Regions from separate parts of the Terrabacter sp. 01T434 genome, predicted to be linked through region 2. Evidence: predicted binding sites of a transcription regulator. Region 2 holds the regulator's gene; the other holds the start of a gene.
What was found. Region 2 encodes HspR, which represses chaperone genes until heat shock. Its sites were predicted from a motif close to AAGTTGAGTCNNNNNGACTCAACTT; they were not measured.

Region 1 (3,403 bases), on a different contig from region 2:
CCGTGGCCGAGATCGACACGCTGAGCCACACCCAGCCTGCCGAGCCGGAAACCCCGACGCCTGGCTCGCTGGGCCGCCCGGACCTCTCCGTCGGCTGGAGCTCCACCTCCTAGCGGGGTCCTTCGGCCCGGGCGTCCCGGGAGCGCTCGCGGAGCGTGAGCGCGCCGAGGAAGGGGTCTGCCGGGGAGGGCCCACCGAGAGGTCGTGGCACCGCGCGAGGGTGAGAGCGACTTCCCCACCCCGACGAGGAGGTTGGGGCTGCGCCACGCCGTAGCGGCCCGCGACCGGGGCCCCGCGACGGACCAAGGGCGTATGCCAGCCGGCGGGCTTCGCGTTTCCCTCCCGCTCGCGGGTCCCTCGGCTCGACCACCACAACTCCGCCTGGGCGGAGAAGGCCCGGCCGGGAGCGCGCTGGCGACCGCCACAACTCCGCCCGGGCGGGGAAACGGCGCCGACGGTTTCGGCGGCTGTGGATGGAGGGCGCGGAGGGCATGCCTCGTGGCGCAGAGTGACGGCATGACACCAGCGGCCAGCCCCGGCAACGGCCGTCCCTTCCTGCGCACCACGAGCGGAGAGGATGAGCTGAGCGTCTGGCGCTTCCGTCGAGCGCATCGCGCGCTGTATCGCGGCGTCTACGTCAGCGCCGAGACCCCCGTGACGCACCGGCTCCTCGCGGAGGCCGCCCTGCTGCTGGCCGAGCCGGGCAGCTACCTCTCCCACCACACGGCAGCGCAGCTGTGGGGCGGCACGGTTCCGGACCATGCAGACGTCCACGTGACGTATCCGAGGATGCGCGCCCAGTGCTTCGGCATCGCCGCCCATCGACCCAAGGCCCGGCAGCACGTCGTTCGGTGGATGGGCCTTCCCGTCACCGGACCGGTTCAGACCTTCTTGGACCTGAGCCACGTCCTCGGGCTCGTCGATCTCGTGGCGCTCGGAGACTCCCTGGTGCGGAAGAAGCGTTTCACGCCCGACGAGCTGGTCGCCCTCGCCGAGAAGCACCGCGGCCCGTACTCGCGACTCGCCCGGCGAGCGGCCAGGCTGGTGCGTGCCGGCGTCGACTCGCCGATGGAGACCAAGCTTCGTCTGCTCATCGTCCTCGCCGGGCTGCCCGAGCCGGAGGTGGATCATCGAGTCCACGACGACAGCGGGAGGCTCCTGCGCCGCTATGACCTCTCGTACCTCGAGTGGCGGCTCATCATCGAGTACGACGGCCGCCATCATGCGGAGTCCGAGGAGCAGTGGCACCACGACATAGACCGGGACGAGCAGCTCGACGACTGCGAGCTGAGGCGCCTGGTCATGGTCTCGAAGGACATCCATCGCACTCCGGCGCGGACGCTCACCCGCATCGTGCGCGCCATGACACGACAGGGCATGACGGTGCCGCCGCTCACGGACGAGTGGCGGCGCCACTTCCCGAGCCGGCCGGGCGACGTCGCGCTTCCGGCCTAGCGGTCCCGGGTCCGGCCCGGGGCACGCGACCGCAGCAACTCCGCCCCGGCGGAGAAACCACCACCGAAACCGGCCCCACCACCACCACAACTCCGCCCCGGCGGAGAAACCACCACCGAAACCGGCCCCACCACCACCACAACTCCGCCCCGGCGGAGAAACCACCACCGAAACCGGCCCCACCACCACCACAACTCCGCCCCGGCTGAGAAGCCGGCAGGAGGGGGCCGCGCGGTGGCGGCGGATGCGCGGCGGGTACGTCACGGCATACGCAAAAGAACGACGGGCAAGAGCTGTCTGTCCGCTCACGGCGAACAGAGGCGGAACCTGAGCCGATCACGCTCAGGATGGGGAACAGGACACGCATGCCTCGCGTTGGTCGGGGTGTGCTCGTCCACAGCGGGCACGGATAGCATCGAGATGTCTCTCGATCAGTCAGGAGAAGAACATGTTCGAACGGTTCACCGACAGGGCCCGAAGGGTGGTTGTCCTCGCGCAGGAGGAAGCACGCCTGCTCAACCACAACTACATCGGGACCGAGCACATCCTCCTGGGTCTGATCCACGAAGGCGAAGGCGTCGCCGCGAAGGCCCTCGAATCGCTCGACATCTCGCTCGAAGCGGTCCGGGCCCAGGTCCAGGAGATCATCGGCCAGGGGCAGCAGGCCCCGACCGGCCACATCCCCTTCACGCCGCGCGCGAAGAAGGTTCTCGAGTACTCGTTGCGCGAGGCACTCCAGCTCGGCCACAGCTACATCGGCACCGAGCACATCCTGCTCGGCCTGATCCGCGAGGGTGAGGGCGTCGCCGCCCAGGTCCTCGTCAAGCTCGGCGCGGAGCTGAACAAGGTCCGCCAGCAGGTCATCCAGCTGCTCTCGGGCTACCAGGGTGGCCAGAGCGGCGAGAAGGCCGGCGCCGGCGTCGGCCCTGGCCAGACCGAGGGCACGCCCGCGGGCTCCCTCGTGCTCGACCAGTTCGGTCGCAACCTCACGCAGGCTGCCCGCGAGGGCAAGCTCGACCCGGTCATCGGACGTGAGAAAGAGATCGAGCGGGTCATGCAGGTGCTGTCCCGCCGCACGAAGAACAACCCCGTCCTCATCGGCGAGCCCGGCGTCGGCAAGACCGCCGTCGTCGAGGGCCTCGCCCAGGACATCGTCAAGGGCGAGGTGCCCGAGACGCTCAAGGACAAGCAGCTCTACACCCTCGACCTCGGCTCGCTCGTGGCCGGCAGCCGCTACCGCGGCGACTTCGAGGAGCGGCTGAAGAAGGTCCTCAAGGAGATCCGCACCCGCGGCGACATCATCATCTTCATCGACGAGATCCACACGCTCGTCGGTGCGGGTGCCGCCGAGGGCGCCATCGACGCCGCGTCGATCCTCAAGCCGATGCTCGCCCGTGGTGAGCTGCAGACGATCGGCGCGACGACGCTCGACGAGTACCGCAAGCACATCGAGAAGGACTCCGCCCTCGAGCGGCGCTTCCAGCCGATCCAGGTGATGGAGCCGACGCTCCCGCACACGATCGAGATCCTCAAGGGGCTGCGTGACCGCTACGAGGCCCACCACCGCGTGACGATCACCGACTCGGCGCTCGTCGCGGCGGCCAACATGGCCGACCGCTACGTCAACGACCGCTTCCTGCCCGACAAGGCGATCGACCTCATCGACGAGGCCGGCGCGCGACTGCGCATCCGCCGGATGACGGCCCCGCCGGACCTGCGCGAGTTCGACGAGAAGATCGCCGCGCTCGTGCGCGAGAAGGAGTCCGCCATCGACGGCCAGGACTTCGAGCGCGCGGCCCGCGTCCGCGACGACGAGAAGCGCCTGCGCCAGGAGAAGGCCGCCCGTGAGGCCCAGTGGAAGTCGGGCGACATGGACATCGTGGCCGAGGTCGACGAGGAGCTCATCGCCGAGGTCCTCGCGGCCAGCACCGGCATCCCGGTGTTCAAG
Region 2 (3,403 bases):
TCATCCGCCACACTGCGGTCGGCAGCGTCGTCGAGTCGCTGCTGCCGGTGCTGGACGACATCCACATGGCCCGCCAGGCCGGTGACCTCGCCTCCGGCCCGTTCGCGTCCATCGCCGAGAAGCTCGAGGCCACCCTCGGCCGCTACGGCGTCGAGCGCCTGGGCGAGGCGGGGCAGGAGTTCGACCCCAACGTGCACGAGGCCCTCATGCACGTCGAGGCGGAGCTCCCCGAGGGCGCGACGGGAACGACCGTCGTGCAGGTGCTCCAGCCGGGCTACCGCATCGGCGACCGGCTCGTCCGGGCCGCGCGGGTGTCGGTGGCCGACCCTGCCTGAGACGTCCGCCGCCGGGCTGCCTGCGCAGCCCGGCGGCATACCCGATGATGGGAGCAGCGTGAGAGTCACCGTGAAGGAGGAGGTGCGCCATGGCTAGTCAGGACTGGTTCGAGAAGGACTTCTACGCGATCCTCGGCGTGCCCCAGGACGCCGACGCCGCGACGATCAAGAAGACCTACCGCAAGGTCGCCCGCACCATGCACCCCGACCACAACGTCGGGGACCCCAAGGCCGAGGAGCGCTTCAAGGAGGTCGGGGAGGCGTATGCCGTCCTCAGCGACCCCGAGAAGCGCCGCGAGTACGACGCGATCCGTGCCATGTCGCACGGCGGGGCGCGCTTCACGGCGGGCGGTCCGGGCGGTCCTGGCGCAGGTTTCGAGGACATCTTCTCCGCGTTCGGCGGTCCCGGCGGTCCGGGAGGGCCCGGCGGAGAACGGGTCCGGTTCAACACCGGTGGCGGTGCGCAGCCCAACCTCGAGGACATCCTCGGCCAGATGTTCGGGGGCGGCGCTCCCGGTGCGGGCTACGGCGGCTACGGCGCGCCCGCAGGCCCCCGGCCCGGGGCCGACGTCCAGGCGAGCACGCGCATCGGCTTCCGCGACGCGGTCGAGGGCTCCACGGTCGCGCTCAGCTCACCCGACCTCGGGCGCATCAACGCCCGCATCCCTCCCGGGGTCAAGGACGGTCAGCGGATCCGTCTGCGCGGCAAGGGCCGTCAGGGCGATCCTGGTGCTGCGCCCGGCGACCTCATCCTCACCGTGGCGGTCGACAAGCACCCCGTCTTCGGCCGGGAGGGTGACAACCTCACCCTGGACCTCCCGGTCACGTTCGCGGAGGCCGCCCTCGGGGCGACCGTTGCCGTCCCCACGCTCGACGGCAGCACGGTCAAGGTCAAGGTCGCGCCGGGCACGCCGAGCGGCAGGGTCCTGCGGCTCAAGGGACGTGGCGTCAAGCGGGGTGACCACGTCGGTGACCTCCTCGCCAAGGTGCAGGTCGTGGTGCCCCAACGCCTGACCGACGAGGCCCGCGACGCCGTGGAGAAGATGGCCGAGGCCGAGGTCGGCCACGACCCGAGGGCCGACCTGTTCGAGCGCGCCCGGGCCTGATGTGGGGCTGACGAGGAGCTGACGAGAGAGAAGGTGGCGACGATGGCCCGCAGAAGCGCCCGCCCCGGTGGGCACGACGACGACGCACCCGTCTTCGTCATCTCGGTGGCGGCCGAGCTGGCCGGCATGCACGCGCAGACGCTGCGGCAGTACGACCGGCTCGGCCTCGTCTCCCCGTCGCGCACCCGTGGGGGCGGGCGGCGCTACAGCACGCGCGACGTCCAGCTGCTCCGTGAGGTGCAGCGGCTGTCCCAAGAGGGAGTGTCGCTCGCCGGGATCCAGCGCATCATGGCCCTCGAGAACCACGTCGCGGCCCTCCAGTCCCGCGTCGATGAGCTCGCGTCCGAGCTGTCGGCCGCGCAGGCCGCGCTGTCATCGAATGCACGCGTCTTCGCGGTCGGTCCACGCGGCGAGGTGGTCACCGTGCGCCCGGGCCAGCGACCACCACGCGCCCCGTCGTCGCAGGCCCTCGTCGTGTGGCGCCCCGAGCGCTAGATTCACGCCGCTCAGGACCTGGCCCGTGTGTCAGACTGTGCACGCCTCGAGCAGACGGGGCGCGCGACGACGGAAAGCCGCCGGAGGCATGATCCCACTCCCGGAGGTCGTGTGACCCCGCAGCACCCGGAGGGCGACCTTTCCGGCGCCCCCACGACGGCCGCCCAAGACGTCGGCCGGCCCACCGCCCGTCAGGGTGAGATGCTCGACCTGTTCCACCGGACCGACTGGTCGTCGACGCCGTTCGGCCCGGTCGAGAGCTGGTCATCCGACCTGACGTTCCTCCTCGACGTCTGCCTGTCCTCGCGCTTCCCCATGCTCATCTGCTGGGGGCCGGACCTGCTCATGCTCTACAACGACGGCTACCGTGCCCTGCTCGGTTCGAGCAAGCACCCTCAGGCGTGGGGCTGTCCCGTACGCGAGGTCTGGCCCGAGGTCTGGGACGTCATCGGACCCATGCTCGCGGGCGTCGCGAATGGTGGGCCGGCGACGTGGGTCGAGGACGAGCTGCTCGTCGTCGACCGCAACGGCTACCTCGAGGAGGCCTACTTCACGTGGTCCTACGGCGCCGTCCACGACGGCACCGGCGCGGTCACCGGCATCCTCAATGTCGCCACCGAGACGTCGGCCAAGGTGCTGGCCGAGCGCCGGGCCGACGTGTCCGCCCGACTCCTCGCCACCTTGGCCGACGCCGAGGATGCGGAGGACGTGCGTGGCCGCTGCCTCGACGTGCTGCGCTCCGACAACCACGACCACCTCGAGAGCGACCTCCGGTGGGCCGCGCCGGGCCAACCGGCGCCTGCCGCCGTCGACGACGAGGGTCGCACGGTCCACGTCGTGCCCGTCGTGGAGCCGGGCGCCGTCGAACCCATCGCGCACCTGCTGCTGACCGAGAACCCCCGCCAGCCGTGGGACCCGACGCTCCAGGGCTACGCCGAGGTGTGCGCCTCCCACGTGGCCATGGCCTTGAGCGGCATCCGGCACCTCGAGGAGGAGCGCCGCCGGACGGAGGTCCTGACCGAGCTCGACATCGCCAAGTCGGACTTCTTCGCGAACGTCAGCCATGAGCTGCGTACGCCGCTCACGCTCATTGCCGGCCCGGTGCAGGACGCCCTCGCCGACAGCGCGCTGGACCCCGAGCAGCGCCGGCGCTTCGAGCTGATCCGCCGCAACACGGACCGTCTCGCCGGTCTCGTGGACCGCATCCTCGACCTCACGAGGGCCGAGGCCGGGGCGGTCGAGCCGCACTGGGTCGAGGCCGACATCGAGGAGCTGGTGGCCGGGATCGCCGCGAACTTCCGACCGGCCATCGAGCACTCGGGTCTGGAGTTCGAGGTCGTCTGCGACGAGCTCGACCACGACGCCTACGTCGACGTCGACATGTTCGAGCGCATCGTGCTCAACCTGCTCGCGAACGCCCTGAAGTTCACGGCGCAGGGCGGCATCTCGCTCCGGCTGACCGGGGGC

Region 1: a site for HspR is predicted at 1,780-1,804, ahead of AC1DIW_RS13165 (ATP-dependent Clp protease ATP-binding subunit). Genes of this name have one in related genera too.

What each region holds. Positions count from the first base shown of each region.
Region 1 covers NZ_JBFTPP010000005.1:413,360-416,762, forward strand. Annotated here, with positions in the region: gene AC1DIW_RS13155 (hypothetical protein) at 1-113, shown strand, start outside; gene AC1DIW_RS13160 (hypothetical protein) at 517-1,455, shown strand; gene AC1DIW_RS13165 (ATP-dependent Clp protease ATP-binding subunit) at 1,904-3,403, shown strand, end outside.
Region 2 covers NZ_JBFTPP010000003.1:47,133-50,535, reverse strand. Annotated here, with positions in the region: gene AC1DIW_RS07700 (nucleotide exchange factor GrpE) at 1-335, shown strand, start outside; gene AC1DIW_RS07695 (DnaJ C-terminal domain-containing protein) at 425-1,441, shown strand; gene AC1DIW_RS07690 (heat shock protein transcriptional repressor HspR) at 1,484-1,936, shown strand; gene AC1DIW_RS07685 (ATP-binding protein) at 2,048-3,403, shown strand, end outside.